One region of the Vibrio sp. V39_P1S14PM300 genome, then DNA from elsewhere that is predicted to be linked to it. Evidence: predicted binding sites of a transcription regulator. Region 1 holds the regulator's gene; each other region holds the start of a gene.
The links. The regulator PurR, encoded in region 1, represses purine synthesis genes. The targets are predictions, from matches to a motif close to TNANGNAAACGTTTNCNTNA.
Positions count from the first base shown of each region.

Region 2: glpX (class II fructose-bisphosphatase) is a predicted target of PurR. The motif match lies at 5,433-5,452, and genes of this name have one in related genera.
Region 3: purL (phosphoribosylformylglycinamidine synthase) is a predicted target of PurR. The motif match lies at 2,905-2,924, and genes of this name have one in related genera.
Region 4: purM (phosphoribosylformylglycinamidine cyclo-ligase) is a predicted target of PurR. The motif match lies at 4,334-4,353, and genes of this name have one in related genera.

Region 1 covers NZ_WXWP01000161.1:22,493-31,034, reverse strand. The annotation lists gene CAG65_RS08050 (TfoX/Sxy family DNA transformation protein) at 44-634, opposite strand; cyclic di-GMP riboswitch class I at 748-832, opposite strand; gene purR (HTH-type transcriptional repressor PurR) at 989-1,993, opposite strand; gene torD (molecular chaperone TorD) at 2,226-2,873, opposite strand; gene torR (two-component system response regulator TorR) at 3,111-3,818, shown strand; gene elyC (envelope biogenesis factor ElyC) at 3,879-4,700, opposite strand; gene cmoM (tRNA uridine 5-oxyacetic acid(34) methyltransferase CmoM) at 4,815-5,606, shown strand; gene mukF (chromosome partition protein MukF) at 5,603-6,940, shown strand; gene mukE (chromosome partition protein MukE) at 6,921-7,643, shown strand; gene mukB (chromosome partition protein MukB) at 7,640-8,542, shown strand, end outside.
Region 2 covers NZ_WXWP01000179.1:9,637-18,178, forward strand. The annotation lists gene CAG65_RS08995 (Wzz/FepE/Etk N-terminal domain-containing protein) at 1-571, shown strand, start outside; gene CAG65_RS09000 (co-chaperone GroES) at 768-1,058, shown strand; gene groL (chaperonin GroEL) at 1,113-2,759, shown strand; gene modF (molybdate ABC transporter ATP-binding protein ModF) at 2,888-4,330, shown strand; gene glpX (class II fructose-bisphosphatase) at 4,368-5,375, opposite strand; gene zapB (cell division protein ZapB) at 5,691-5,933, shown strand; gene metF (methylenetetrahydrofolate reductase) at 6,005-6,892, opposite strand; gene CAG65_RS09030 (bifunctional aspartate kinase/homoserine dehydrogenase II) at 7,223-8,542, opposite strand, start outside.
Region 3 covers NZ_WXWP01000149.1:5,555-14,096, forward strand. The annotation lists gene purL (phosphoribosylformylglycinamidine synthase) at 1-2,765, opposite strand, end outside; gene mltF (membrane-bound lytic murein transglycosylase MltF) at 3,092-4,660, shown strand; gene CAG65_RS22375 (hypothetical protein) at 4,879-5,013, shown strand; gene tadA (tRNA adenosine(34) deaminase TadA) at 5,061-5,576, opposite strand; partial or broken gene CAG65_RS22205 (hypothetical protein) at 5,585-5,656, opposite strand; gene CAG65_RS07490 (AbgT family transporter) at 5,716-7,275, opposite strand; gene CAG65_RS07495 (type IV pilus modification PilV family protein) at 7,566-7,988, opposite strand; gene CAG65_RS07500 (hypothetical protein) at 7,978-8,542, opposite strand, start outside.
Region 4 covers NZ_WXWP01000234.1:741-7,751, reverse strand. The annotation lists gene CAG65_RS11800 (TraB/GumN family protein) at 177-1,040, shown strand; tRNA gene CAG65_RS11795 (tRNA-Pro) at 1,215-1,291, opposite strand; gene CAG65_RS11790 (DUF3149 domain-containing protein) at 1,547-1,687, shown strand; gene smrA (DNA endonuclease SmrA) at 1,856-2,437, shown strand; gene rluF (23S rRNA pseudouridine(2604) synthase RluF) at 2,534-3,553, shown strand; gene upp (uracil phosphoribosyltransferase) at 3,611-4,237, opposite strand; gene purM (phosphoribosylformylglycinamidine cyclo-ligase) at 4,417-5,457, shown strand; gene purN (phosphoribosylglycinamide formyltransferase) at 5,460-6,098, shown strand; gene CAG65_RS11760 (class II glutamine amidotransferase) at 6,159-7,004, opposite strand.

The sequences.
Region 1 (8,542 bases):
CAGTATCAATAAGAAAAAAGCCAGCATAATGCTGGCTTCGGGGTTAGCTTAGGCGATTGATCAGTTCGTCTCGCCTGGATTGAGGGATCACCGACCAGTGAGTGCCGTTAATGGCGCCCTCCAGTGCCCACAGTAGCTCCAGACCGACATCGGCGGAGTGGGTATCGCAAATCGCTTTATAGGCGGCCACAGAGCCGTGGCGCTCCAGATCTTCAACAGAAGAGATACCTGCCTTTTTCAGCATGCGCTCAGTGGCAAGTCGAAGGTTGGGAAGATCTTTCAACCGGTTAGGTTTCGCGGTTGCCTGAGAGGCTTTTTCTTTTTTTGCTGACTCTAGCGCAGATTTCGCTTCATTCAGGGTTGCTTCATGATCGTCGTTCCAGCTATCAGGCAGTGCAAAATACTTTGTCACAACGGGAAAGCCGCGCTTCTTATAAACGTAAGGTTCATATCCTTGTTGCTTAAACTTTGCAGTAGTCTGCTCGTTAGCGCGGATGTGAAGCTTTTCGTTTACTACCAAAGCAAACATTGTGTCGTCGACAAAAATACCAAAACCACCAAACATTGAACGAGATTTGACGCGTCCTAGTTGCTCAAAAAGTCGCATTGAATCTTTAAGTACTGGTTTATCCATGTTTTTATTTCTCGGTGTATGTGAATACGCCACCAAATCAGGTCCGAGAGGTTAGCAAAAACATGCAATCGGTGTGTCAAATAGCAGTAAACTTGCTGAATGCATTTTTTGCCATCGGCAACCCCGCTACCTACCAGGTTCTGGTTTAGGCCGGAGGCTTTGCGTCCCACCCTTTCAGATGGTTTGCCCTGTGCGTGGCTAATGTAACCAATTTAAGCATAAATAAATTTTGCCCAGAGCTTCACAAAGTGTGGTTATAAATGTGATCTTGCTTCAGGAAATTGATGGTGTGAAATGCGTTTAGTAAATAGTAAGTCACTAATACTAAACGCATTTTTATCAATAAGTGAGAGGTTAGTTCAGTTTTTTGACTGTACAGCGTTCGACAATTTCAGGGTGCATTTCGAAGACACGTTTCTCGTGTTCTTTGTCTTTTATACGCTCCAGCAGGATCTCAAATGCGTTCTTTCCGACCCGGCGCTTCGGCTGGTGAACGGTCGTTAGTGGTGGTGAGAAGTACTCTGCCAACTCTATGTTGTCATAACCAATGACGGACATATCTTCCGGAACCCGGATGCCTTTTTGCTGCAGACGACTCATCAGACCCAGGGCCATGGTGTCGTTAAAGCAGAAAATCGCGGTCGGGCGTTTGTCCATCGCGGCAATTTTGTCTGCCGCTAATACAGCGGTGTCGCACTCGAAGTTGCCTTCCAGGATCCAGTCTTCATTTACCGGTAGCTTGGCTTCTCCCATGGCGCGGCGGAAACCCAGAATTCGTTCCTGACAGGCTGCTTTTTCAAAGTGACCGCTCAGGCAGGCGATGTCGGTGTGGCCGTGATCGATCAGGTATTTCGTCGCCAGGTAGCCGCCTTCTTCTGAGTTATCGATGATCTTGTCTGCCTGGGAGCTTGCCGGGCCCCAGTCCATAATGACTTTCGGAATGTCTGCGTGACGCTCAAGCATTTCCGACAGCTCTTCGGTCAGATCAGAGCACATTACCAGGATACCGTCGACGCGCTTCTCAGCCAGCATGCGGATGTAGTCCCGTTGCTTTTCGTAGATACCGCCGGTGTTACACAGGATCAGCGTATAGCCTTGACGGTAACAGTAGCTTTCTACCCCATCGATCACTTCCGAGAAAAACAGGTTGGTTGATTGAGTGACCAGCATACCGATGGTGCGCGTGGTATTGCATTTCAGGCTACGCGCAACGGCACTCGGGGCATAGTTCAGCTCTTTCACCGCTTCCATCACTTTTTCTTGGGTGGCTTCAGCAACAAAGCGGGTTTTGTTAATCACATGGGATACAGTCGTCGTTGAAACGCCGGCTAAGCGTGCGACATCTTTAATGGTAGCCATAAGGTTCTGTCCTGTTGTCACCTGCCAGGTCAACCGGATTCCCCCGGCCTGAGGCAGTAAGTATCAGAAACACAAAAACCGCTTAAAGACAGCGGTTTGCATTCATCATCATATTTTTATCGTTTGCGATCACGATTTTAGACTGCTCTGCCGCAAGTGGCAATTAAAAAACCATCGCCTGGATAAGGCGATGGTCACAAAATGTTAATCTTGTCAGAGAGGGGCTTCGCGCTTATTCACCAACCAGATATTGGCAATCAAGCTCGAGAAATGCTTCCAACAGTGCGGCAACCGCTGCATAAAACCCAAACTGATCATACTGCTGACAACGTTGACTGAACTGAGGAACCCAGGAGAGCAGATGTTGACGGATAAAAACTTCCTGATCCAGCAGCGCCTGATCGAGGTGCTTTTCCTGTTCCAGTTCGTTAGAGCGGATAATCATGTTGCCAAGGAAATCGAGTTCTATCGCCAGATGATCGGCTGGCTCGTTGAGGGATTTGTCGACCGCCACACCGTGATGTGCCATCACGGCTTCCATTTCAATGGCTGGCTCGTCATTGAGCAGACCCGATTTACCGATATAAATGGAGGCGTAAGGTAAAGCGGCGTCTTTGTCTGATTTCAGGAACAGATCGCAAAAATCCGCAGCCAGTTCAAGTGGCGCGTCTGCTCGGTCCATCAGGCGATTTAAGGCATCCACCAGTTGGTCAGAGGCCGGTTTCAGCGTGCTATTTTCACCAAGCCCGCTCAGAAAAGCGCGGATCTGAGGGGAGTGATACTGCTCAATGTCGGCCTCGGTCAGCTCTTTGGCAAACAAGCTGGATAACCACCAGTAAATTTCAGCTCGTTTTTCATTGAACGCTTTGGTTTCTTGCATGGATTAAGCTCCGGAAATTCTGATACTTCTAAGTTTAATGGATAAAGATGAATAGCGGTAACGCCATGTATGACAAATTATCGCGGCTTATGACGAAATATGAATGGAGTGGTGAAGGTTGTCTTGAATCAATAAAAAGCCAGCTTTCTTCGAATTCGCACCGCGGAGACTAGAATTGTGACTAGTTATGAATAGAATAATTATCGTAAACCATTCCAATGATTCAAAGTGGTGTAAATGAGCTATCACGTATTAGTAGTAGAAGATGATGCGGTGACTCGCAGTAAACTGGCGGGCTATTTTCAGAGTGAAGGTTACCAGGTCAGTGAAGCGGAGAATGGCGATCAGATGCGCGATATGCTTCAGGCTCACGCGGTCGATTTAGTGATGCTGGACATCAACCTTCCTGGCGGCGATGGCCTGATGTTAACGCGTGAACTGCGCAGTCAATCTGATATTGGAATTATCCTGGTGACAGGGCGCACGGATAGCATCGACAAAATCGTCGGCCTGGAGATGGGCGCGGATGACTACGTTACCAAACCGTTTGAGTTACGCGAGCTGCTGGTTCGGGTCAAAAATCTCTTGTGGCGTATTTCACTTGCCCGTCGTGGCGGACAAATCTGTGAGGAGCAGGATGGCAACGTGATTCGTTTTAGCGACTGGACGTTTGATGTGCAGCGCCGCGCCTTAAGTCGCAACGGTGAACCGGTGAAGCTGACGAAGGCGGAATATGAATTATTGGTGGCGCTTTCTTCCTACCCGAATCAGGTACTGAGTCGCGAACGAATCCTGAACATGATCAGCCACCGGGTTGATGCGCCGAACGATCGCACCATTGACGTGTTGATCCGCCGGATGAGAGCGAAAATGGAATTCGATCCCAAGAACCCGCAAATTTTCGTAACGGTGCATGGCGAAGGCTACATGTTTGCCGGCGATTGATCGTATACGGAAACAAAAAAACCGAAGCGTTGGCTTCGGTTTTTTATCGCTGAAATTGCTCTACTGCGCCTCACTGTTGCTCAACTGGCTTTGTTCGGCTTCGATCGCTTGCTGCTCGTAATCCGAAACCCAATTGCGCATAGACTGCCAAATCCTGCCTAACGTTTCATGCCAGTAGCGCTCAGTTTGTTCAAGATACACGGCTTTTGGGGTGTACTTATCCCAAGCCTGAGCAATGTTGGATTGCGCCAGATAATTGGTCGGCGCAGCAATTGGTGACAGACCCGCGGAGTTAAACTCATTCATTGCACGTTGCATATGGCTGGCGGAAGTCACCAACACTAATTTACGTTGTTGTACAAACGCCGCCGCCTGACGCGCTTCTTCCCAGGTGTCTTTGGCGGTTTCAAGCAGAATAATATCTGATTTAGATACTCCAAGCGCCAACGCGACTTTCGCCATCATGCGCGCATTGCTCATCTCCGAGCCACCCGCATAACCGGACAGAATCAACTTTGCGCCCGGATACATACGCACAATCCGAATGCCTTCTGTAAGGCGCATCAGACTGGCACGGCTCAGTTCTGAGGTGGGCGGAATACGGTCATCCACCACATGTGAGTTGCCCAGAACCATCACGTAGTCAATGGATTCATCCACAGGCAGAAAAGCAGAATACTGACGCTCCAAAGGCATCAACAGACGAGTGGATACTGGCTGGAAGGCGATCAGAAAAATGCCCATTAAGGAGAAAAGCACCACAAAGCAGCCAGACTTTCTTTTGGTGGTAAACATTATCAGCATCAGACCGATAAAGCCGATGATTAACATCGCTGGAAGCGGCATCAGAAGAGATGCGACAACTTTTTTCAGCTCAAACATACTTAAATAGTCCGAAAAAACATCACTTGATTGAAAAAAGGGCATAAAGCCTCTTTAATCCTGCCATTCCTATGACAGAATAGCAGCACGATTCGTTATCATAACCTAACCGCAGTGACTCAAGACCGTAATTTCGACGATATTGCCCACAAATTTGCAAAAAATATTTACGGCTCCGATAAGGGAGAGATTCGCCAAATTATTGTTTGGGAAGATCTTCTTAATCTGTTGTCGCAATTTTCTCAGCCCTCACTTCACGTTCTTGATGCCGGGGGCGGGCTGGCTCAAATGTCACAGAAGCTGGCTAAATTAGGCCACAGGATTACGTTGTGTGATCTATCTTGCGAAATGCTACAGCTAGCTGAGCAGGATATTGCAAATAACGGGCTGCTTGAGCAGTATCGCCTGATTCATTCTCCGGTCCAGTCGATTGACGAACATCTGGATGAGCCTGTGGACGTGGTGATGTTCCATGCGGTCATGGAGTGGCTGGCCGATCCGAAAAGTGCGTTGGACAAAGTGCTGGCGCAGGTCAGGCCGGGAGGAATGGCATCGGTGATGTTCTATAACCATCACGGTCTGGTATTTAAGAATGCAATTTGTGGCAATATTCCCCATGTGCTGAAAGGCATGCCACATCGCAAACGATTTAAGTTACAGCCGCAGCAAGGGCTCAAACCGGAAGAAGTCTACCAGTGGATGGAAGACGCTGGGTTTGACATTTGCGGCAAATCCGGAATTCGCTCCTTCAGTGATTACATTGGCAACATGAAGAATATGGGCGACTACGAATTTGACGATGTACTGGCTCTGGAAAAACAACTATGTAGACAAGAGCCGTACCTCTCATTAGGTCGATACATTCACGTATGGGCCAAAAAGAAACAAGAACAGGAACAACAATGAGTGAGATGACTCTCAATGCTGCGGAGCAACCAATTGATGAATTGGTCGGCTGGGTAAAGCAGCAAGATTTCTCATTGAACCTGACAACAGAGCGACTGGCGTTTTTGATTGCTGTCGCTGTATTAAGCAACGAAAGGTTTGATGAAGAGCTAGGTGAAGGAGAACTGCATGATGCGTTTACCATCGTTACCCGCATGTTTGCGGAGACGGGGGAAGCATCCGCATTCCGCGCCAACAACGCGATCAATGAAATGGTGAACCAGCGCTTGTTGAGCCGGTTCACCAGTGAAGTCAATGATGGCGCAAGTATTTACCGCCTGTCGCCGCTGGCGATTGGTATCACCGATTATTACGTGCGTCACCGCGAGTTTTCTAAGCTCAAGTTGTCGATTCAACTGTCGATGGTGGCGGATGAAATGGCGAAAGCCAAAGAGGCGGCGCTGAAAGGTGGAACCCCAGGTCATTGGAAGAAAAATGTCTACGGCGTATTGCGCTACTCCGTCGGTGAGATTTTTGATCAAATTGATCTCAACCAACGCGTTATGGATGAACAGCAGCGCTCAGTCAAAGAACAAATTGCAGAGCTGCTGAACAAAGACTGGCGCGATGCTATTAACAACTGTGAAGCGCTGCTGTCTGAAACCTCTTCGACGTTGAAAGAGCTTCAGGATACCCTGCAAGCCGCCGGAGACGAGCTCCAGACTCAGATCCTCGATATTCAGGAAAAGGTGTACGGTGACCCAGAGCTGGAGTTTGTCGAGGAAACGCTGTTTGGCCTGCAAATGAAACTGGATCGAATCACCAGTTGGGGTCAGCAGGCGATTGATCTGTGGATTGGCTATGACCGCCACGTGCATAAGTTTATCCGTACTGCGATCGACATGGACAAAAACCGGGCGTTCAGTACCCGTTTGCGCCAGTCGGTCAAGGACTATTTCGACATGCCTTGGTATCTCACTTATGCAGATGCCGAGCGTCTTACTGATTTACGTGATGAAGCTCTGGTGCTTCGTGATGATGAGGTAACCGGCCAGGTTCCTCTCGATATGGAGTTTGAAGAGTTTCAGCAAGTCAATGATGAGTTATCTGAGCGCATCGGCGCCATGTTACAGGTACACAAAGACAGCGGTTCGCCGATTGATCTCGGCAGTGTTCTGCGCGACTACCTGTCAGCACACCCACACACTCATCATTTTGATTTAGCCCGTATTGTTGTCGACCAGGCCGTGAGACTCGGTTATTCAGAGTCCGACTATCAGGCTGTTCAGCCTGACTGGCAAGCGATCAACGATTACGGTGCAAAGGTACAAGCAAATGTCATCGACCGATACTAATGAATACATGCCAGACAATCTGGTAAAAGCGATTTCCAACCCGTTGTTTCCTCAATTGGATAGTATGCTGCGCGCCGGGCGCCATATTTCCAGCGAAGATCTGGATAACCACGCGTTGCTGTGTGATTTCGAAGTTGAGCTGGCGTCGTTCTACCAGCGTTACAACACTGAGCTGATAAAAGCACCTGAAGGCTTTTTCTATCTACGTCCACGTTCGACCTCATTGATTGGCCGTAGTGTGCTTTCGGAGCTGGATATGCTGGTGGGTAAGGTACTGTGTTTCCTCTACCTTAGCCCGGAGCGTCTGGCCCACGAAGGGATTTTCACCAATCAAGAGCTGTACGAAGAGCTACTGGCCCTGGCGGATGAGAAGAAACTGATGAAGCTGGTCACCAATCGGGCGACTGGCTCTGATCTGGATAAAGAGAAGCTGTTTGAAAAAGTGCGTACGTCGCTGCGCCGTCTGCGCCGTTTGGGCATGATCATTAACATCGGTGAAACCGGTAAATTCAGTATCAGTGAGTCGGTGTTCCGCTTTGGCGCTGATGTGCGTGTTGGCGACGATATGCGCGAAGCACAACTGCGACTCATTCGTGATGGTGAGGCAGTGGTGCATACACAAGAGCCAAGCCAGGGCAGCCTGCTAAATGACGACGACAATGAAGAAGACAACAACGAGCAAGAGTTAGAAGGTGAAGCATGATTGAACGAGGTAAATATCAATCGCTGACCATGGTCAACTGGAACGGCTTTTTTGCTCGTACATTTGATATCGATGGTTTGGTAACCACTTTGTCCGGTGGTAACGGTGCGGGTAAATCAACCACCATGGCCGCCTTCATTACGGCATTGATTCCGGATCAAACGCTGCTGCATTTTCGTAACACCACGGAGGCGGGTAGCAGTCAGTCGTCTCGTGACAAAGGTTTGTACGGTAAGCTCAAACCCGGTGCATGTTACGCCGCACTGGATGTACTGAACTCTCGTCATCAGCGCTTGACGTTTGTTGTTAAGCTGCAACAGGTCGCCGGCCGTGACAAGAAAGTCGATATCAAGCCGTTTGTTATTCAAGGCTTACCGAGCCATCTCAAACCGACTGATGTGCTGGTGGAAACGGTCTCTAGCAGCCATGCGCGTGTACGCCAGATTAATGAAGTCAAAGACGCGCTGGGTGAATACGAAGGCGTTCAGTTTAAAACCTTTGCGTCCATCGTCGATTACCATGCTCAGATGTTTGAGTTTGGGGTAATACCTAAGAAGCTGCGTAACTCCAGCGACCGCTCTAAGTTTTATCGTCTGATTGAAGCGTCTCTGTATGGTGGTATCTCAAGTGCGATTACCCGCTCATTGCGTGACTACTTACTGCCTCAAAATGGCGGGGTGAAGAAAGCATTCCAGGACATGGAATCGGCGCTGCGTGAAAACCGCATGACACTGGAAGCGATCAAAACCACTCAGGCGGATCGTGATCTGTTTAAGCATTTGATCACGGAATCGACCAACTATGTGGCCGCAGATTACATGCGCCATGCCAACGATCGCCGTAATAAGCTGGAACAAACGCTGTCGCTGCGCAGTGAACTGTTCGGCTCGCGTGAAACC
Region 2 (8,542 bases), on a different contig from region 1:
CACTCAAACCAGCAGTTATTCGTTATTGAATGAATATTTGCAGATCATTCGTGCCAAAGCACGTGAGGATGCGCTGAATAACCTGCAAACCATCATTGATACTAAGCACAATGAGTTAGTGCAACAAAAACGTATTCTTGAATCTCAGGCGAGAAACCGCCTTGAAGTCGAAGCGGAGCGTGCTCAGTACGCATTGAATATTGCTAAAGCTGCGGAGGTAGACAAGCCAATTCAAAGCTACAACGACAAGGAAATCTTCTCAATCGATCTGGGGACCAAGGCGCTGGCAGCGAAAGTGACGGCGCTGGAGTCGGTGAAGAACCTCAGTGTGATTGAGCCTCGCCTGCAGCAAATTGATGCCAAACTGGATATGCTCAAGACCCTGAAAATCGATCGCGACATTCAGTTTCAGACTTTCCGCTTCCTGGAAAATGTCGAACAACCGATTTCCCGCGACAAGCCGAAGCGCGCACTGATAGCGGTACTGGGTACGCTTTTAGGTGGTATGCTGGGTGTCGCGATTGTTCTGGTACGCTTTGCGTTTCGCCGCGAAGACGACGAATCGATGTGATTGAAAGCGATAGTAAAAAGGGACGCCACTTGGCGTCCCTTTTGCTTTGTGGTGATTTCGTTAGCCGCCTCACAAAAAAATCCGTCCCCCCCCTTGGGATTGCCGCAATTGCCCCACATATAGTTACGACAAGGCTTTGCCGCTTGTTTAAGGCAATTATCAAATCAAACATGGAAACTTTCAGGAGAGACGACCAATGAATATTCGTCCATTACATGACCGAGTTATCGTAGAGCGCCAAGAAGTTGAGTCTAAATCTGCTGGTGGCATCGTTCTGACGGGTTCAGCTGCAGAAAAATCAACTCGTGGTGTGGTTCTGGCTGTTGGCAAAGGCCGCATCCTGGAGAACGGCTCTGTTCAGCCACTGGACGTGAAAGTTGGCGATACTGTGATTTTCGCAGAAGGCTACGGCACGAAGACAGAGAAAATCGACGGTAAAGAAGTACTGATCATGTCTGAAAACGACATCATGGCAATCGTTGAGTAATAAACTCTGAATCACAACGAAAACGTAAAACGTATTTGGAAAAGGATATAAAAGATGGCTGCTAAAGACGTAAAATTTGGTAATGACGCACGCGTAAAAATGCTGGAAGGTGTCAACATTCTGGCCGATGCAGTGAAAGTGACACTAGGCCCGAAAGGCCGTAACGTCGTACTGGACAAATCGTTCGGTGCACCCACTATCACTAAAGATGGTGTGTCTGTTGCACGTGAAATCGAACTGGAAGACAAATTCCAGAATATGGGCGCACAGATGGTTAAACAAGTTGCGTCGCAAGCGAATGACGTAGCAGGTGACGGTACGACTACTGCGACTGTACTGGCTCAGTCGATTGTTAATGAAGGCCTGAAAGCCGTTGCTGCGGGCATGAACCCGATGGATCTGAAACGCGGTATCGACAAAGCGGTTGCGGCCGCGGTTGAAGAGCTGAAAGTGCTGTCGAAAGACTGTTCAACATCAACCGAAATCGAACAGGTGGGGACCATCTCTGCGAACTCAGATTCCAGCGTGGGCAAAATCATTGCCGAAGCGATGGAAAAAGTGGGCCGTGATGGTGTGATCACGGTGGAAGAAGGTCAGGCCCTGCACGACGAACTGGACGTAGTTGAAGGTATGCAGTTTGACCGCGGTTACCTGTCGCCTTACTTCATCAACAACCAGGAAGCGGGCAGTGTGGATCTGGAAAGCCCATTCATTCTGCTGGTCGACAAGAAGATTTCTAACATTCGTGAACTGCTGCCGACACTGGAAGCAGTGGCGAAAGCCTCTCGTCCACTGCTGATTATTGCAGAAGACGTAGAAGGTGAAGCACTGGCAACGCTGGTAGTTAACAACATGCGCGGTATCGTGAAAGTGGCGGCAGTCAAAGCCCCTGGTTTTGGTGACCGTCGTAAAGCGATGCTGCAAGACATCGCCGTGCTGACTGGCGGTACAGTGATTTCTGAAGAAGTGGGTCTGGAGCTGGAAAAAGCCGCTCTGGAAGACCTGGGTCAAGCGAAACGTGTGACGATCACCAAAGAAAACACCACCATCATTGATGGCGTTGGCGAAGAAGCTGCGATCCATGGTCGTGTGGCTCAGATCCGTCAGCAAATCGAAGACGCAACGTCAGATTACGACAAAGAGAAACTGCAAGAGCGTGTAGCCAAACTGGCTGGCGGTGTTGCTGTGATCAAAGTCGGTGCGGCGACTGAAGTGGAAATGAAAGAGAAGAAAGACCGTGTGGAAGACGCTCTGCATGCGACTCGCGCAGCGGTTGAAGAAGGCGTAGTTGCCGGTGGTGGTGTGGCGCTGATCCGTGTCGCGTCTAAGATTGTTGACCTGCAAGGTGACAACGAAGAGCAAAATGTGGGTATTCGCGTTGCGCTACGCGCAATGGAAGCGCCAATCCGTCAAATCACCACCAACGCGGGTGATGAAGAGTCTGTGGTTGCCAACAACGTGAGAGCGGGTGAAGGCAGCTACGGCTACAACGCTGCGACAGGTGAGTATGGCGACATGCTGGAAATGGGTATTCTGGATCCAACCAAAGTGACCCGTAGTGCGCTGCAGTTTGCCGCTTCAGTTGCTGGTCTGATGATCACGACAGAAGCCATGGTGACAGATATGCCACAAAAAGATGCACCTGCAATGCCTGATATGGGCGGCATGGGCGGTATGGGTGGCATGGGCGGTATGATGTAATCATCGCGCTCACCTAACTGCGAAAAACGGAGGCTTCGGCCTCCGTTTTTGTTTTTTAGGCGGCTGGTATTCCGTGGGTACTTCCTGCACTATGGTGAAAAAAACAACAAGCACAACAAGGACAGTACATGCAATTTGACCACCTTCGTTACCGCAATCCGGCAACGTCTCTTTCCATTTCGAACTGGCACTTGGCCAAAGGTCAGCATTGGGCCGTATTTGCGGCACACAGCCACTGTGTGTCAGCGCTGGTGCAGCTATTAAGCGGTGACGCCGAGCCAGACAGCGGCACGATTGAGGCGCGACCGGCGCGCATTGCCTGCGTGTCACTGGCGTTGCAACAGCAACTGCTCGAACAGGAAATCGCGCAGGACGAAACAGACTTTCAGGATCATATAGACTACGGTTCGACCGTAGAGCAGCTGTTGGCTGGTTTCGATCTCTGTGAGACAGAACGCGACGCGTTGCTGCAACAAACCGATTTGCTCCACTTACGTCAACGCCATTTTCGCCAGTTGTCGACCGGCGAAACTCGCCGGGTCATGTTAGCGCGGGCACTGGCTGAGCGGCCGGAGATGTTGGTGCTCGATGAGCCGTATTCGGGCCTCGACAGCGCGCACCGTCAAGCGTTAACCAGATTACTCAATTCGTGTGCTGAGGAGATGCAACTGGTGATCATTACCTCACGTGAGGACGAGTTGCCCGAGTGTATCAGCCACGTGGCTCTGTTTGACCAAGAGACATTGACTGAGACGATGACCCGTGAGCAATGGCATGACCACCCTTTGATGCTTCAGTTGCAGGCGCTGTCTGAGCAGAAAAGCTCGGCGATGTTTGCCTTGATGGAGCTGCAATCTGCGCCGCACGACTACCCGGAACCTCTGGTTGCGATGAAAGACGTCAAAGTGGAGTACGTGGACGGGCTGATCTTTTCGCAGTTAAACTGGCAAATCCGCCGAGGGGAGCACTGGCAGATTCGAGGGCCCAATGGTTGTGGTAAGAGTACGTTGCTCGGGCTCATTATGGGCGATCACCCGCAGTGTTACAGCAATGATGTCACCGTGCTGGGTATGAAGCGGGGCAGTGGCGAGAGTATCTGGGATGTGAAACGTCACATCGGGATCGTCTCATCCGCGCTGCATCTGCAATACCGGGTCGGATGCAGCGCGCTGGAGGTGCTATTGTCCGGCTTTTTTGACTCGATTGGCCTGTACGAACAGCCGTCTAAAAATCAGATTCTGCTGGCGCAGCAGTGGCTGGAGGTACTGGCGATGAGCGAGCTGGCCAAAGTCAGCTTTAAAGCGCTGGATTATGGTCAGCAACGATTACTCCTGATAGGCCGCGCGCTGATTAAGCAACCGGCGCTGCTGATCCTAGACGAACCGTATCAGGGGCTGGACTATCTCAACCGCAAACTGGTGTGGTTTGCGCTGAATCGGATCGCCGCTGCCGGGCTGAGCCAGCTGCTGTACGTCACGCACCATGAAGATGATGCGTTAGAAGCGGTTGACCATTACGTCGATTTTCTGCCAGCAGACACGGGCTACCGGGTACACATTCATCGCCGCTGACGCAAAATCGCCCGTTGCAGAGAACGGGCGGTTTTGTTTAGAGAATTATGGCTCTGACTTCTGGATCTTTACGTTCCAGGTAGTGGGTGGATTTGATGCGGCGGATGGTGCGACAGCGGCCACGTATCAGTAAGGTTTCGGTGGTCGCGATGTTACCCTGACGGGTAATGCCTTCGAGCAGGTCGCCTTTGGTGATGCCGGTTGCGGAGAAAATCACGTTGTCGCTGCGCGCCATGTCATCCATGCGCAGCACTTTTCGCGCTTCCACCCCCATTTCCTGACAGCGCTTCAGCTCGGCCGCACCGTGGATGCGGTTGTCTTCGTTTTCGCCTTTAACTTCATGGCGCGGCAGCAAACGCCCGTTCATGTCGCCATCGAGCGCGCGGATCACCGCCGCAGACACCACGCCTTCTGGAGCGCCGCCGATGCAATACATCATGTCCACTTCACTGTCAGGCATACAGGTCAGAATTGATGCCGCCACGTCGCCATCTGGTACAGCGAATACCCGTACGCCCAGTGCCTGCATTTGAGCAATGATAGGGTCGTGGCGTGGCTTGGCAAGCGTGATCACCACTAAGGTGTCGAGCGATTTGTTGAGCGCTTTCGCCACGTTGTGCAGGTTGTCTTCGAGTGACTTGTTGAGATCGATACAGCCTTTAGCGCCAGGCCCGACAACCAGCTTTTCCATATACATATCCGGCGCTTTGAGAAAGCTGCCTTTTTCGCCGGCCGCCAGTACCGCCAGTGCGTTGGACTGCCCCATGGCAGTCATGCGTGTGCCTTCAATCGGATCGACAGCAATGTCGACGGCATCGCCACCCAATCCGACGCTTTCACCGATGTAGAGCATCGGTGCGTCGTCGATTTCGCCCTCACCAATGACGATTTCGCCACTGATGTCCGTTTGATTGAGCAGGGTGCGCATCACTTCCACTGCGGCACCGTCGGCTGCATTTTTGTCACCACGGCCAAGCCATTTGTAACCTGCCAGTGCGGCACCTTCCGTAACCCGGGAAAAGGCCATTGCTAAATCGCGTTTCATGAGGACTCCAATGTCAAACAGGATGAGGAAATTTACGGCGGCGATTTTAGCATATCAAAAAGTAAACGTTTGCTTTTTTGCGTCCGTATCACTTGTACTGGATCAAGAATGAATGCAAAAATGACCAAAGAGCGAGTCAGCATCAGGGCTGGCGTGGGCTTAAGTTAACTGTTTGTCAATATGCGCCGTTTTTTTAACCGAATAGCGCAAAATATCGAATATAGAGAGTGTTTCTCGCCGCTGTGCTGAGTAGAATGAAGGCATTAGGTGGAGAGTCACTTCACGTCAACCGAATAAACAAAAGGGTAGGCTAAGATGTCTTTTGAAGTATTAGAGCAACTAGAAGCAAAAATTCAAACCGCAGTAGACACGATCGCACTTCTGCAAATGGAAGTGGAAGAATTGAAAGAAGAGAAGCAGAAACTGGTGAGTGAAGCCAATGAACTGCGTGACAGCCGTGTTGAGCTGGAGCAGAAAGCACAGCAGATGCAACAAGATCACGCCCAGTGGCAAGAGCGCATTCGCAGCCTGCTGGGTAAAATGGACGAAGTTGAATAAGTTCGCCATGACCCGATGCTAAAACCCCTGCCATTGAGCAGGGGTTTTTCTTTTGGGAGTGGCTGTGCAGATTAACGCGGTCGTACGCCCAGTGTGTGGCACAAGGCGTAGGTCATCTCTGCCCGGTTCAGGGTATAGAAGTGGAAGTCTTTTACTCCTTCACGGCTTAACACGCGTACCATGTCGATCGCCTGGCTGGCGCCGACCAACTGGCGTGTGGTTGGGTCGTCGTCGAGGCCGTCAAACTGACGCGCCATCCAGCCCGGGACTTTGACATGGTTCTGCGCTGCAAAGCGCGATGCCTGTTTAAAGTTCGATACCGGCAAAATCCCCGGCACGATCTCGACGTCAATGCCTGCTGCCACGCAGCGGTCGCGAAAACGCAGGTAGCATTCCACATCGAAAAAGAACTGCGTGATGGCGCGGTTTGCACCGGCATCGACTTTACGTTTCAGGTTGAGCAAATCCGCCTGTGCGCTTTTGGCTTCTGGGTGTACTTCCGGAAACGCCGCCACGGAAATGTCAAAGTCGTGGCGTGATTTCAGCAATTGCACCAAATCAGAGGCATACATCTCCGGGCGGCCGCCTCCCGCTGGGATATCGCCACGCAGTGCCACAATGTTTTCAATACCATTGGCCCAGTAGTCGTCCGCGATTTGGATCAGCTCTTCGCGGCTGGCATCAATACACGTCAGGTGGGGTGCGGCCACCAGCCCCGTTTCTGCTTTGATCTCTTTGATAATCGAGTGGGTGCGATCACGTTCACCAGAGTTCGCGCCGTAGGTAACGGAAACGAACTTAGGTTGCAGGGTCTTGAGACGGTGAACAGAGTTCCACAGGGTTTCTTCCATTTTCTCGCTGCTGGGTGGAAAAAATTCGAATGACACATTGATGTTGTCAGAAAGCTCAGCGATATTCTGATTCAGTGCGTCGATATGACCTGCGTGCGTGTATCCCATCTTACTCTCCCTGTGGTGGCGTTAACCACAAATCTCAACTGTTCAAATCGACGTTTAGACGTCTATATGTCCACAGAATGAAATGAATTCGTTTTTATGTCAACAGTGTCAGTATGAATTTTTCTCATGATAATAATGAGCACTTTTCAACATCAATGTAGACGATAAATGACCAGTTGGTGGGATGTTCTGAGCGAAAGATAACGCATGTTGGATACGTGTGGAACAGAGGGTGATAAACAGTATTTTTTACTATCAGAAGCGGAGTTCACCCTATGGTGTGCAGAGGAGCAAACGGAGCCCGCCTTGTGTTCAGGACGGGCAAAAAGATCACAGTAAGCCAGCCAGTCGGTTGAGATCAGACTGAATCGCTCCGGCGGTGACTTCACGTCCGGCACCGGGCCCGCGGATGACCAACGGGTTGTCTTTGTACCAGCGACTTTCGATGGCAAAAATGTTGTCACACGGCAGCAGGTTGGCCAGCGCATGCTCGCGGCTCAGTGCCTCAACGCCAACAGTGGCTTTGCCGTTTTTCTCCAGTCGTGCGACGTAGCGCAGCACCTTGTCTTCGCGCTGAGCTTTCGCCAGTCGCTCGGCCAGTTGCTCACTGAGAAGCTGACCTCGGTCGAGGAAATCATCCAGTGATATTGCGCTCAGTTCATCCGGCACCAACGACTCGATTTTTACCTGCTCTGGCTCAATATGCAGGCCGGACTCGCGCGCCAGGATCACCAGTTTGCGCATCACGTCAGAACCATCCAAATCGTTGCGCGGATCGGGTTCAGTCAGCCCTTGCTGCCAGGCGAGATCGACCAGTTCAGCAAAGGGGACACTGCCGTCGTATTGTTGAAACAACCAGGAAAGCGTGCCGGAAAAAATGCCCGACAGCGCGACGATATCATCGCCACTTTCGCGCAAATCACGCACGGTATGATTGATCGGCAGGCCAGCCCCGACCGTGGCGTTATACAGCCAGTGACGGTTAATTTTGGCAAACGCATCCTGCACCTGATGATACTGTTCACTGGATGCTGAGCCGGCCACCTTGTTGGCCGAAATCAGGTGCATGCCTTGTTCGGCTATCTCCAGATAACGTTCGGCCAGCTCCGCACTGGCAGTGACATCCAGCACGATGGCATCATCGTAACTGCGTAGCGCGCCGATTTGTTTGATCCAAGCGCAGTCCTGATAAGGAATCGCCTCATCGTCAAAACGGGCGTCTATCTGAGTCGGATCCAGTCCATGTTCATCGAACCAATAGGTCTGACTGTCAATCACCGCGACCAGCTCAAAGCTCATGCCGTGGCGTTTTTCCAGCTCTGCTTTTTGTTCGGTGAACAGGGCAACCCAGCTGGCGCCGATGTTGCCTTTCCCACACAGAGCGATCGCCACCCTTTTTTGCGCCTGAAACAGCTGAGTGTGAATGCCTTTGACTAACGGTTCGGTGTCTACTTTACGCACGACGGCTACCAGGCTTAAGCCGGACAAAGATTCGGAAATAAATTCAACCGGTGCGTGTTTCAGTTGCTGGTAGAAACCAAAGCAGTGGTTGGGATTGGTGATCACGCCTGCGCCGACGGCCGCCACCAGTGAGTAGCCCTCACGCAGTTTGATTTCTGCATCGATGGCGGCGTCTTGCAGGTAGTGCAG
Region 3 (8,542 bases), on a different contig from region 1:
AGCGCCGCCAGCGTATCTTCGCCTAGCTCAGCAATGTTGGCTTTCACACCGCAGTGACCCGCAAAAGCCATTTCTGCGAGCGTGACGAGCAAGCCGCCATCGCCTTTGTCGTGGTAAGCCAGCAGTTTGTCGGCTCGCACCAGTTTTTGCATCGCATCGAAGAAACCTTTCAGTTGCTCTGCGTTGTCGACGTCAGCGGGTTTGTCCCCCAGTTGCTTGTACACCTGCGCCAATGCGGTAGCGCCAAGACGGTTCTTACCGTTGCCCAGATCAACCAGCACCAGCGACGTTTCACCTTTGTCGGTACGAAGCTGAGGCGTTACGGTCTTACGTACGTCTTCAACACGGCCAAACGCAGTGATAACCAACGATAACGGTGAAGTGACTTCTTTGCTTTCGCCATTCTCTTCCCACTTGGTCTTCATCGACATGGAGTCTTTACCAACCGGGATAGTCAAACCCAGCGCCGGACACAACTCTTCACCGACCGCTTTCACTGCTTCGTAAAGACCCGCATCTTCGCCCGGGTGACCCGCTGGAGACATCCAGTTCGCCGACAGTTTGATACGTTTGATATCGCCGATGTCTGTCGCCGCGATGTTAGTCAGTGACTCACCTACCGCCAGACGAGCCGATGCGCCGAAGTCGAGTAACGCAACCGGCGTGCGCTCACCCATCGACATTGCTTCGCCGTGGTAGGTGTCGTAACTTGCCGCCGTAACCGCACAGTTCGCGACAGGCACCTGCCAAGGACCAACCATCTGGTCACGGGCCACCAGCCCCGTTACTGAGCGGTCACCGATTGTAATCAGGAAGGTTTTCTCAGCAACCGTTGGTAGACGCAGTACGCGCTCTGCCGCTTCGTTAATTTCAATACCATCACGTGCAATCGCTGGGCTATCGACTTTCAACGTCGTCGCTTCACGATGCATCTTCGGTGTTTTACCAAGCAGGATATCCATTGGCATATCAATTGGCGTGTTGTCGAAGTGTGAGTCTTCTAATGTCAGATGACGCTCTTCTGTTGCCACACCGACCACAGCGTAAGGTGCACGTTCACGCTTACAGATGGCATCGAATGCTTGCATGTTTTCTGGCGCAACGGCAAGAACGTAACGTTCCTGAGATTCGTTACACCAGATTTCCAGTGGGCTCATGCTCAATTCATCATTTGGTACATCACGTAGCTGGAACTTGCCGCCACGCTCACCGTCGTCACAAAGCTCAGGTAATGCGTTAGAGATACCGCCCGCGCCCACATCGTGGATAAAGGCGATTGGGTTGTCTTCACCTAGCTGCCAACAACGGTCGATCACTTCCTGACAACGACGCTCCATCTCTGGATTTTCACGTTGTACTGAAGCAAAGTCCAGATCTTCAGCTGACTGACCTGACGCCATTGAAGACGCCGCACCGCCACCAAGACCGATGTTCATTGCCGGACCACCAAGTACGATTAGGCTCGCACCTACTGGGATCTCTTTCTTTTGTACGTGTTCGTCACGGATGTTACCCATACCGCCCGCGATCATGATTGGTTTGTGGTAACCACGCACCTCTTCACCCGCATGAGAGGTCACTTTTTCTTCGTAAGTACGGAAGTAACCCAATAGGTTTGGACGACCAAATTCGTTGTTGAATGCCGCGCCGCCCAGAGGGCCTTCCAGCATGATATCTAGTGCGTTTACGATACGACCCGGCTTACCGAAGTCGGTTTCCCAAGGCTGTTCATAACCAGGAATACGCAAGTTAGATGTGGTGAAACCAACCAGACCCGCTTTGGGTTTACCACCGATACCGGTCGCGCCTTCGTCACGGATTTCACCGCCAGAACCGGTTGATGCCCCCGGCCATGGAGAAATTGCCGTCGGGTGGTTGTGCGTCTCTACCTTCATTAAGATGTGTGCATCTTCATGGTGATAAGTGTATTGACGAGATTTAGGGTCTGGGAAGAAACGACCCACTTTCGAACCGGTCATTACTGCTGCGTTGTCTTTGTATGCAGACAGCACATAGTCAGGTGTCGTTTCGAATGTGTTTTTGATCATCTTAAACAGCGACTTTTCTTGGTCTACGCCATCGATAGTCCAGTCTGCATTAAAGATTTTATGACGACAGTGCTCTGAGTTCGCCTGAGCAAACATCATCAGCTCGATGTCGTTAGGGTTACGACCTAGCTTAGTAAAGTTCTCGACTAAGTAATCAATTTCATCTTCTGCGAGCGCCAAACCTAGGGAAACGTTTGCTTCTTCAAGTGCAACACGACCACCCGCTAAGATATCAACGTGCGCGACAGGCTTAGGCTCTGCGACCGTAAACAGTGCTGACGCGGCTTCAAGTTCCGTGAACACGGTTTCCATCATACGATCGTGGATAAGCGCTTTTACCGCATCCACTTGCGCGTCCGATAGCGTTGTCGAAGATTCTACGTAATAAGCGGTGCCGCGCTCAAGGCGCTTCACTTTGCTCAGACCACAGTTTTTTGCAATGTCGGTGGATTTTGAAGACCAAGGTGAGATAGTACCCGGGCGCGGAGTCACCAAAAGCAAAAGACCTTGAGGCTCGTGCTCTTCGATCGTTGGGCCGTACGTCAGAAGTTTTTCTAATTTCTCTAACTCAGGTGCATCCAGATCAGCGGTCAGATCAGCAAAGTGCATAAACTCTGCGTAAATACCGGTTACCGGCAGAGCTTGTTCATGACAAAGTTCCAGTAATTTACTGACACGAAACTCAGAAAGAGCTGGGGAGCCACGCAAAATTCTCATGTGCTTAGGTCTCTTATGCAAGTGATTAAGGTAATATTGGAATAAATTCAGCAAGTTACAATAAAACCCAGAACTTATACCGATTTCACCTCTCCTTTGCGAGCGCATTATATAGGAATTGTTTTTGTGATGTAACATCAAAAGCAACCGTTTGCGTCACTTTTTTTGTCATTTTTGAATTAGGCCAAAATTGGCAGCATTGAACGCAGATCGACAAATCTTTACCTTACCGGACTTTGCCAACTTATGCCTCTTTGATATAAATGTCGGAACTCAAATGAACACTGGTTCTTTGAGCCGCACCGGAAGTACGAGATTTATCATTCATGAATTATAACTATATGCGACGACTCTACCGCGCCCTGACGCTGTTCTTGCTCGCCCTTTTTCTCCAGGGATGCCAGATTGAGTCTGAGCCCAAAAGTGAACTGGACCAGATCCGCGAGCGCGGCGTTCTGCGAGTCGGTACGCTCAACAACCAGCTCTCCTATTACATTGGCCCGGATGGCCCGGCAGGCCTGGACTACGAACTGGCGCGTGAATTCGCAAATGAGTTGGGCGTCAAACTCGAGATGAAACCCGCGTACCGTATCTCCAGCCTCTACCCGGCACTGGAACGTGGTGAAATCGATCTGATCGCCGCAGGTCTGTCCCAGTCCGAAGAGCGCCTGTCACGTTTTCGTGCTGGCCCTGCCTACTACTACGTCAGCCAACAGTTGGTGTATAAAAAAGGTCAATGGCGCCCACGCTCGGTAAAACAGCTGGTCAACCGACAAAATACGCTCAGCGATGACACCAACGACAGACCTGTGATTGAGATCGTCAATGACTCCCACTTCAAAAAGACTCTGACGGACATTCAGCGCCAGTATCCGCAATTTCGCTATCAGATTGACACCAACTCAGACGTCAACGATCAGTTGAAAAAAGTCTCCGATGGTAAAATACGCTTTACTGTGGCCGACTCCATTGAAGTCTCGTTGTCGCAACGTGTTTATCCGGATTTGGCACTGGCGTTTGAGCTGACCGAAGATCAACCGATCTCCTGGTTTATTCGTCGCTCAGAAGATGAAAGTCTCTATGCGCTGATGATCGAATTCTTTGGCAACCTGAAACAGTCTGGCCATCTGGCCAATCTGGAAGAGAAATACATTGGTCACGTCGGCAGCTTCGATTACGTTGATACCCGTGCATTTATCCGCGCGCTGGATGACAAGCTGCCCAAATGGTCACCGCTGTTTAAAAAATACTCTAAAGAGTTTGACTGGCGGTTGATTGCCGCGTTGGCGTATCAGGAATCCCACTGGAATCCAACCGCGAAATCACCCACTGGTGTGCGCGGCATGATGATGCTAACCCTGCCCACCGCCAAAAGCGTTGGAGTGCAGGACCGACTGGATCCTGAGCAATCTGTGCTGGGCGGCGTGGAATATTTACGCCGAATGGTCGAACGGGTCCCGGACAGCATCAACGAACATGAAAAGATCTGGTTTGCATTGGCGTCCTACAACGTAGGCTACGGCCATATGATGGATGCTCGCCGCCTGACCAAAAAGCAGGGAGCGAACCCGGATGCCTGGAATGACGTAAAAGATCGTCTGCCACTGCTGCGCCAAAAACGCTATTTCAGTCAAACCCGTTATGGCTATGCCCGGGGCGACGAGGCTAAGAATTACGTGGAAAACATTCGCCGCTATTATCAAAGCATCATCGGCCATGTGGAGCAGCAAACGGCCAATGATGCCGATGCAGACATCAATGATCTGGCCGTGATCGCCGCACCGGAAGACGAGCTGCCAGATATCATCAGTGAGCCAGAGACGCAGAGCTCAGCCGTAAACACCGCGCCGAATCCTGCCCAATCGGCCGCCGGCACCGGTATTGACACGCCGTAATTGCAGCTCAATTCCAACCTCACCTAAACGCCGAGGGCAGCGCGAATATCGCGCTGCCCTCTTGATTTTTAGGCGAAAAAGCCATACATATTAGCCAAATTCAGATTCTTGCTGAGTTTCATCGTTCAGTCATATTGGACAGTTATAACGGTATTTTGAATATCAACCAAGCACGTCACCCATACAGAGGTGACGGATTTTACTAGGGGGGTGGTTTTATGCTGAAACGTAAAATGCAATCGAAACGCCTGTATAAAACCGTTGCGACCAATCGTCGTAAACGTATGTTGGCCAACAACAAAAAGAAAATCATCTGGCGTAACCGCGCTTTCATGCAAGCCTGCATGGCCTGATCATCAATGAGCAGACATCTGCCTCGGCGGGTGTTTGCTGTCTGGTCTTACTCTTCTCCTGCTGCCCTATTCGCTTGTTTCAGTGCTTTGATTTCTTTACGGCGACGCTTAAAAAACGCCTGAAGCTGCTCGCGACACTCCTGCTCCAACAAACCAGACTCCACATCGGCGTAGTGATACGCAGCCTGACTGGCAAACAGATCCAACACAGTTCCGGCAGCTCCGGCTTTCAGATCCGGCGCACCATACACCACTCTTTTCACCCGGCTGTGCAACAGAGCGCCCGCACACATAGGGCAAGGTTCCAGAGTTACGTACAGCGTGGTATCCAGCAGACGATAGTTCTGCAGCACCTGACCCGCCTGACGCAGCGTTTGAATTTCCGCATGCGCTGTCGCGTCATGACTGCAAATAGAACGGTTCCATCCTTCCGCGATCACCTGGCCGTCTTTCACCAGCACCGCTCCGACCGGCACTTCCCCTTCGGCTTCCGCCTGACGTGCCAGCTCTATCGCACGGCGCATGAAATGTTCATCTTGAGGGGAAAACGGGGATTGCGACACAGTAGCTCCGACAAAGAGATTAATAACAACACTGACAAAATTATAACGGTAAGTCGTTGACGAGGATAGTCACCGGACAAGCCGCCCACTCCAATAAAAAACGCAGGCAAAGGCCTGCGTTTTTTCTTCGGCAACGACTTTACATAGAGTAGGTGTACGGTGCCTGAATACCAAGTGGAATACTCAGCCCCCAGTACGCCAGCAGGAATATCGACCACCCGATCAACATCGCGATGGAAAACGGCATCATCAGCGATGCCAGCGTACCAATGCCGGTCGACTTTACATAACGTTGGCAGTACACCACCACCAGAGGGAAGAATACCATCAGTGGTGAAATGATGTTCGACACGGAATCTCCCACTCGATACGCTGCTTGTGACAGTTCCGGCGAAATCCCCACAGCCATCAGCATTGGCACCAAAATCGGGCCAATCAGCGCCCATTTTGCCGATGCAGAGCCGACCAACAGGTTCACTGCCGCCGTGAGCAGAATCATACCGATGATGGTAGCCTGTCCCGGTAAGTTCAATGCTTTCAGTCCCTCAGCACCATACAGCGCCAGCATAGTACCGATGTTAGACTGACCAAAAGCGGCCAGGAACTGGGCACAAAAAAACGACATCACAATGTACGCGCCCATGGTCGACATGGTATCAGACATGGCTTTAATCACATCATTGCTGCTCTTGAACGTGCCGGCTACACGGCCGTAAACGATGCCCGGAATGATAAACAGAATGAAGATCAGTGGCACAATCGACTTCATCAGCGGTGCGGAAAATGCGGTGATTTCCCCTTCCGACGAACGCAAGGCGGAGTCTTCTGGCAACACTGCAAAAATCAGCAGTGCAATACCAGCCAACATCGCCCAGCCAGCGTAGCGAAATGCCTTGGACTCCGTTGCGCTAAATGAACCGAGATCTGGGGCCGCTTCAGCATCTTCATCCACAGGCATCTGACGCAAACGGGGTTCAATAATTTTTTCCGTCACGTACCAGCCGATTGCCACAATGATCACCGACGACAACCCGGTGAAGAAAATATTCGCCAGCGGGTTCACTACGTAGTCGGGATCCAGCACTTGCGCCGCCGTCTGGGTGAACCCCGCCAGCAAGGGATCGATTCCTGAAGGAATGAAGTTCGCGGAGAAACCGCCTGAAACGCCAGCAAATGCCGCAGCAATACCCGCCAGAGGGTGACGGCCAGCGGCATGGAAAATGATCCCGCCCAATGGAATAACCAACACATACCCGGCATCCGCCGCGGTGTGGGACACAATCGCCACCAGAATCAACATAGGTGTCAGCAATCTGGCCGGCGTGAAGTTGAGCATTTTTTTCAGCCCGGTGGTAATAAAGCCGGACGAATCTGCCACACCGACCCCGAGCATCGCGACCAGCACGATCCCAAGCGGGGCGAAGCCAGTAAAGGTTGAGACCATATTGGCCAAAAAACTGGCCAGTGCCTGACCGGTCAGGAGGTTGTTAACCTGTAGTGCTTCGCCGGTTCGAGGGTTGATAAGGTCAAACGTAACATTTGACAAAAGGGCGGACGAAACCCAGACAATGACCAGTGCCCAGAAGAACAGAATCGCCGGGTCAGGGATCTTATTACCAGCCCGTTCGATAAAGTTGAGAAAGCGATCCATCCCACTCTGCTTCTGAGATGGCGCCTGATTTACAGCTTGGTTACTCATGGTAACTCCATTTTATGATGTTGTTGCCCCGGCATCTGGATATCAACCAACGCTGACACCCGCTGTTTTAATAATGATTTGTGCCTCTATTTCAGGACACATTTTATTAAAACGCCTTTTCAAAAGCACAAGATTCCAAAGGGAATTACAAAAATGGAGACATATTTTGCAAAAACGCAATAGCAGAGTAACAGACGAGACACATCATCACCCACCACAAGTAAACAATCTTGAAACCAAAATGCAATATATAACGTACGTCGTTAGCTAAAGGCTATTCATATCAGGCCTTAGTCACCGGATTGCATTGACGTATCGAACTCACTGTAACGCGAAAGAAGCGTGGACAACTCAACGTGCTGAGGCGTTCCATGCCGGTCTGGCCAACTCACGCTCACCGAGATCGATTTGAGGCTGGCGGACAACGGTGCGGCAGCGACTGCCCAGCTCACCGTGTAAAAAGGGGCCGACCAAGTCTGACCTGAGATGACATCACGATCAAAGTTTGCCGTCAGAGCCGACGACACCCCGCGTGTACGAAACCACTCTAACTGAGTTTCCGCCAGATGTAATGCATTCACCGCGTTGCTGACATAGTCGGTTTGACGCTCAACATAAGTCTGGATCCTGACAAAGCCAAGCGCCGCTACACTGATCAACATCAGCGAGATTAAAACTTCAATCAGACTGAAACCAGCAAGACTAACGCGCATACCAACTGCCCTCGCGCCAGACTATTTTTGCGTGGGTACGGCGAATGGCATCGACCGTGTCACGGTTGTAAGCAAAATCCAGTGTCGTGTAGAAGATTGCAGCCTGCCCCGTTGCTGCAAAGAACTGTCCACCGGAAACGCTGACCGCACCATGTTGAAAATACGCCGCTCTCTGGCGAACCTCGATGGCGATATCATTCGGCTCGTGCTGCAGATAACTTGCCGCCTCAAATCCGCTCCAATCTGCCAGCTGCGGAGTGTAATCGTGGTTAACCAGGAACATCACTCCTTTCAGCGCTGGCAGCGTAGCTGCGCTGGCGTCACTCATCAGCGAAAACACGCCATCGTGGATCAACAGGATGATCCCGTCGGTCATCTGACTGGCTTGCACCAGGCGCGCATAGGCCTGAGGCTCGATTTCACAGCCCCCTTCCACCCAGATATGTCGCTGTCCCATCTCCACTAAATTCGCCACTTTGCTCCCGCACGCCTCAACCCGGACAGGCAGGCCGCTGCCATGAAGCACGGTAAAACTACCGGCATCACGAATCCGT
Region 4 (7,011 bases), on a different contig from region 1:
AATGATGATCCACATCACTCTCATCATTAAGCAATGCAGTGGTGCTATAACAAGCAGAGTGCCATTTTGTGAAATGACTCTCACTTAACAGTGCGTCAATTGCGATTAAATAGTCGCAAAATGACGTTTTTTCCGCACTGGCATTCGGACAAAAACAACAAGAAAGGATTATTGATATGTTGAGGCTACTCGCCATTACACTGACGTGCCTATGGAGCGCAAATCTATTTGCCCAGCCACTTTTCTGGTCTGCACAAAAAGGCGACCTCCACTACCTCATTCTCGGTTCGGTGCACGTTGGTGACGAAAGCATGTATCCATTACCAACAGCCATCACGCACTTTCTGGCCAAGAGTGACGGCTTGATTATCGAAACGGATATACGCAAAACCGATGGCGCAGTCTACCCGCCAGCAACGTTACTCACGAAGCAGGTCACTTCTGAACAAGAAGCAAGCCAAATTGCCCGAATTGCAAAAGAAACCGGGCTCTCTTATGAAGTCCTGATGCAACTCCCACCCTGGCAAACCGCCCTAAGTATCCAAATGGCACAATTTTCTCATCTTGGCTACAACCCGGGAGATGGGGTTGATATGAGATTAATGTCCAAAGCGACCATCAACAATGTTCCGGTGCTGAGCCTTGAACCTTTGCAGTTTCAGATTGACATGCTCACCCGCCAGCCGCAAGGAGGTAAAGAGCTACTGACCTCCATACTCAATGACTATGATAAAGGAGAGCAACTAACGGATTGCCTGATCAACAGCTGGAAGGCTGGCGACGCGCAAAAGCTGGTCGAGTCTGCGGATCTGTCATCGGTCAGCGACACGTTCACAGAACAATTTCTCTATCAGCGTAATCGTGACTGGGCCACCAAGCTCGACAATGGCACGATATTGCCCAAGCCGGCTGGTCGCTATCTGGTTGTAGTCGGTGCGCTTCATTTGGTCGGTAAAGATAACCTGATCGACCTACTCACACAAAAAGGCTTTCAGATCGCTCAGCTTTCGGACAGCCAAATCGCACACTGCACGCTGTGAACAAGACGAAGACACCAATATAAGCCCCGACATCGCTGTCGGGGCTAAGCAATATGGTCGCTGAAGAGGGATTCGATCGGACTGGCGCTCCAGTCCACGACCCGAGTCGCGGCCCTACTAAACCTAAACACCAAAAACGAAAAAGCCCCAGCATTTCTGCTGAGGCCTTAAATGTGGTCGGTGAAGAGGGATTCGAACCCCCGACCCTCTGGTCCCAAACCAGATGCGCTACCAAACTGCGCTATTCACCGAAAAAGTTGTTCAGGCTATTGCCTGTCAACGGATGCGTATATTACGGATTCTCATGTTGAACGCAAGTGATTTGACTCAGTTTTTCTGAATTTCAGTTTGTTCGACTAAAACATCATCAACGGGCCACAAATTGTGACAAAAAACACACCCGAAGAAACATATTATCAACCTATGCAACACAATTGATCCAGATCAGTGTCGCCGAGCCAAGCAAGCATTAACGTAAACCCCGTCTTCGCAACTTTGGAGGAAACATGGACTTTTGGCTTGATCTCCTATTTGGTAATGCAGTGGGGCTATCTTCAATGATAGTAATCTTTGGCGCTTTGGGTCTGATGCTGTTCTACGGCGGTTTCTTCATTTACAAGGTTATGAACGACAAATCTCCTCACTAGATCGCTTAGCACCTATTCGTAGAGTAGTGTGACGCTATGCACCGGATTAGATTGCTTGTCTAATCCGGTTTTTTATTGCCTTTAAGACTGAATTGAAAAGATAAGTGATCACTCACCTTTTTCGGTTGGTATAATTCTGTTATTGATCCCTACCAGTGAGATGCCATTATGTCTCATGACGATGATTTTGCCCTCTTCCATGAAATGATGGGAGACGTCAAACCGCTCAAAAACGATACCGCGGAACTGAAAAAAAGCCACAGCGTGACCGAAGCGCAACTGGCCAAACGTGAGGCCGCCATCTGGCTTACCGAAGATGACCCTGAGTATCTGTCGACCGAACATGCCACTATGCTCAAGCCGCAAGACGTGATCGAGTTTAAGCGTGACGGTGTGCAGGAAGGCGTCTATCGCAAACTGAGGCTCGGGAAGTACCCGATTCAGGCTCGGCTGGATTTGCACCGAAAAACACTGAAAGAAGCCCGTGACGAAGTCATTTCCTTCTTGCGTCAATGCATCGCTATGGATATCCGCACGGTTGTGATCGTGCATGGTCGGGGGGAAAAATCCAACCCGCCAGCTCTGATGAAAAGCTATGTGGCAACCTGGCTGACACAAATACGCGACGTGCAGTGTGCTCACAGTGCACAGCGCTTCCACGGCGGCACCGGGGCGGTGTACGTCTTGCTCAGAAAGAGCAGCGACAAAAAAATGGAAAACCGGGAGCGCCACCAAAAACGCATGGGCTAACAGCACCATTAATGGTACACTCCGCGCAGATAGTGAGCAGCTTTAATAGCTGCTCTGTTTTTACCGATTGCCGTTGTGAAACGTAGAGAGAACAACATGTCACAAGATTCAGCAAAACGCCTCAATAAATACATCAGTGAGACAGGTTACTGCTCTCGTCGCGAAGCCGATAAACTGATCGAACAGGGTCGGGTAACCATCAATGGCACCGTTCCGGAAATGGGGACAAAAGTCCTTCCCGGAGATGATGTCTGCATCGACGGCAACCCGGTTAGCGCCAAAGAAAAGCCGATTTATATTGCGCTGAATAAGCCGACCGGTATTACCTGCACCACCGAACGTGATATTCCGGGCAACATCGTCGACTTCATCGGGCATAAAAAGCGTATTTTTCCAATTGGCCGTCTCGATAAGCCGTCTGACGGTCTGATTTTCCTCACCAATGATGGTGATATCGTTAATAAAATTTTACGCGCCGGGAACAATCACGAGAAAGAGTACGTTGTTCGAGTCGACAAACCTGTCAGTGATGAATTCATTCGCCAAATGAGCGCAGGCGTCCAGATTCTTGATACCGTCACCCTGCCATGCAAAGTGACGCGTGAAACCAAATTTTCTTTCCGTATCGTCCTGACACAAGGTCTTAACCGTCAGATTCGCCGGATGTGTGAAGCTTTGGGGTACGAAGTGTTTAAGCTGCGTCGGGTACGCATTATGAACATCACTCTGGACGGTATTCCTAACGGCCAGTGGCGCTACCTGAGTGACTCGGAAGTGAATGACATTCTGGCGATGTGTGAAGACTCCAGCAGCACCGAAGAAGCATCAAAAGTCGACAGCCAGGGTAAGCGCATTCGCAAAGCCACGGATGCTAAGCTCTTTGACAGCCGGGAAGAAAATCAAAACTCCAGTGCTCGCCGAAACCCAAAGAGCCGTACGTTTAAAGGCAACAATGCCGACGCATTCCGCCACGCGCCGAATTCGAAAAAAGGTCGCGGCCCACAAAAGCCAACATCTGAAAGTCACAAACCGTACCGAAAACCAGCAGCAGGTCACTCGGCGCCACGGCCAAGTGCGAAACCTCGCACTGGTGGTACTCTCAGCCTGAAAAAATAAATCACCAATAAAAAGGGGAGCGTCATGCTCCCCTTTTCTATTCAGGGTTATCGCGTGTTATTTCGTACCAAAAATCTTATCACCCGCGTCACCCAGTCCCGGAACAATGTAGCCTTTGTCGTTCAGCTTTTCGTCGATCGCAGCAGTGTACAGCTCAACATCCGGGTGTGCTTTTTCCAACGCTTCAATCCCTTCCGGCGCCGCCACCAGCACCAGCACTTTGATCTGATTACAGCCCTGCTCTTTCAGAAGGTCGATAGTGGCGATCATCGAACCACCAGTAGCCAACATCGGATCCACCACCAGCGCGATACGCTCACCGATGTTCGAAGCCAGCTTGTTGAAGTACGGAACTGGCTCCAGGGTTTCTTCGTCACGGTAGATACCGACGACACTGATACGTGCACTTGGCATGTGCTCCAGAACACCATCCATCATACCCAGACCTGCGCGCAGAATCGGTACAACAGTCACTTTCTTGCCTTTGATCTGATCGACTTCTACCGGGCCGTTCCAGCCATCAATGGTTACTTTCTCAGTTTCAAAGTCCGCGGTTGCTTCGTAAGTCAACAGACTACCTACTTCTGTTGCTAGCTCACGAAAACGCTTTGTGCTGATATCACCTTCTCGCATTAGACCGATCTTGTGCTTCACTAGAGGGTGTTTAACTTCAACAACTTTCATTTCCATCTCCGGCTTAGTATTGGCAATTTTTAAACAAACTTTCCGATTATAAACGATTTCCCTCTCAATATCTTGATCTGAGCTAAGATAAAAAACTCGCGCAAACGTTTGCTCTTTGTGTTTAAGCACTGGTAGAATAGCGCCGTTTTCATATCCAACTTAAGTTCGAGGACTTTCCCGTGAGCGGTAACAACTCTTCTCTTAGCTACAAAGACGCTGGTGTAGACATCGATGCAGGCAATGCGCTTGTTGACCGAATCAAAGGTGCAGTAAAACGTACTCGTCGTCCTGAAGTGATGGGCGGTATCGGCGGTTTTGGCGCTCTGTGCGAACTGCCAACGAAATACAAACAGCCGGTTTTGGTTTCCGGTACCGATGGCGTTGGTACGAAACTGCGTCTGGCTCTGGATATGAACAAACACGATACCATCGGTATTGACCTGGTTGCGATGTGTGTCAATGACCTGATTGTTCAAGGTGCTGAGCCGCTGTTTTTCCTAGATTACTACGCGACCGGCAAACTGGATGTCGATACCGCGGCCGATGTGGTCACCGGGATCGCCGATGGTTGTGTTCAGGCAGGTTGTGCCCTGATTGGTGGCGAGACCGCTGAAATGCCGGGCATGTACGAAGGCGAAGACTACGACGTTGCAGGTTTCTGCGTTGGTGTTGTTGAAAAAGAAGACATCATCGACGGTACAAAAGTACAAGCCGGTGACGCACTGATCGCGGTTGGCTCAAGCGGCCCGCACTCAAATGGTTACTCGTTGATCCGCAAGATCCTGGATGTCTCTGGCGCGGACAAAAACGAAGAGCTGGATGGTCGTACCATCGGTGAACACCTGCTGGAACCCACCAGAATTTACATCAAGTCAGCGCTGAAAATGATCGCCGAACACGACATTCACGCCATTTCTCACATCACTGGCGGCGGCTTCTGGGAAAACATTCCACGTGTATTACCACAAGGCACCAAAGCGGTGATTGATGGAAACAGCTGGGAATGGCCAGTCATTTTTAAATGGCTGCAAGAAAAAGGCAACGTCACGACACATGAAATGTATCGCACCTTCAACTGTGGTGTTGGCCTGATTGTCGCACTGCCAAAAGCGCACGCCGATGCTGCGGTTGCTCTGTTGCAGCAGGAAGGAGAAAACGCTTGGATCATCGGTGAAATCGCTGATGCTCAAGCTGGAGAAGAACAGGTAGAGATCAACTGAGCATGAAAAGTATTGTTGTTTTAGTTTCAGGAAATGGTTCCAACTTACAAGCGATTATCGATGCTTGTGAAACCAGCATTAATAATGGCAAAGTGACCGCTGTTTTTTCAAACAAAGCAACTGCTTATGCTTTAGAGCGTGCCAAGAAAGCCGGGGCAGCAGGTGTCTTTCTCGATCCAAAGTCATTCGATACCCGTGACGCTTTCGATCATGAACTGATGAAACAGATTGACGAGTACAGCCCGGATTTGATTGTGCTGGCTGGTTACATGCGCATCCTGAGTGGTGAATTCGTTCGCCATTACATGGGGCGCATGATCAATATTCACCCCTCACTGCTACCGAAATATCCGGGCTTAAATACCTATCAACGCGCCATTCATGCGGGTGATGAAGAGCATGGCACCAGCGTTCACTTCGTGACTGAGCAACTGGATGGCGGACCGGTTATCCTCCAGGCAAAAGTGCCCATTTTCGATGACGATACCATCGACACGCTGACTGAGCGGGTTCAAACGCAAGAATACAAAATCTACCCACTGGTGGTGGAATGGTTTGTAAACGACCGTCTGGAAATGCGCGGCGGTAAAGCGTTTCTTGATGGCAAGCAGCTTGGTATTCATGGCTACGCCAGCGAGTAAAATACTCACGCGATCAAAAAAGGGTTGATGTTTTATCAACCCTTTTTTCTTTTCCTGGAGTTATTCCAGAGACTCAGTAGGTGCCTGATTCCCCGGCTTGGCCGCTGCAAACGGCACATCATGCAGCTGTGCCGCATTACCATCAATCAATTCACCGAAATGAAACAGACCGTATTCGCCAGGCTTCATCCGATGCCAGTTTTCGTTATCGGTCAGTGGCTGGGTCGCGATCACCGAGACAATGTCATTCGGGGTGGTTTCTTCCTGAAAGTTGATGGTCACATCTTCATCAATCAGGGTCGCCTTGCCAAACGGAGCCCGGCGAGTAATCCAGTACAGATGATTGGTACAGTAGGCCATGACATATTCCCCGTCAGAAAGCAGCATGTTGAATACTCCTTTCTCTTTGAGGACGCCACAGCGCGCTGCCACGAACTGGAAAACACCAATCATGTCCTGAGGTGGCTCTGGGAACTTCTCTTCCATCTCGTTGAGCAGCCAGCAAAAAGCCAGCTCGCTGTCGGTCTGGCCCACCGGCCTGGTCCGACCGGTGTCCATGTCCAAATAACCTGACAACTGCCCATTGTGCGCAAATGTCCAGTAACGTCCCCAAAGCTCGCGAGTGAACGGATGGGTATTTTCCAGATTCACGCCCCCACGGTTCGCCTGTCGGATATGACTCACAACCGCGCAGCTTTTGATCGGATAGTTCTGCACCCATTCCGCGATCTTAGACTGGCAGCTCGGGTTAGGGTCTTTAAAGGTACGAAACCCTTTCCCTTCGTAAAAGGTGATCCCCCAGCCATCACGATGTGGGCCAGTTTTTCCTCCCCGCTGCATCAGTCCGGTAAAGCTGAAACAGATATCGGTGGGTACATTTGCGCTCATGCCGAGCAGTTCACACATGTTTTTT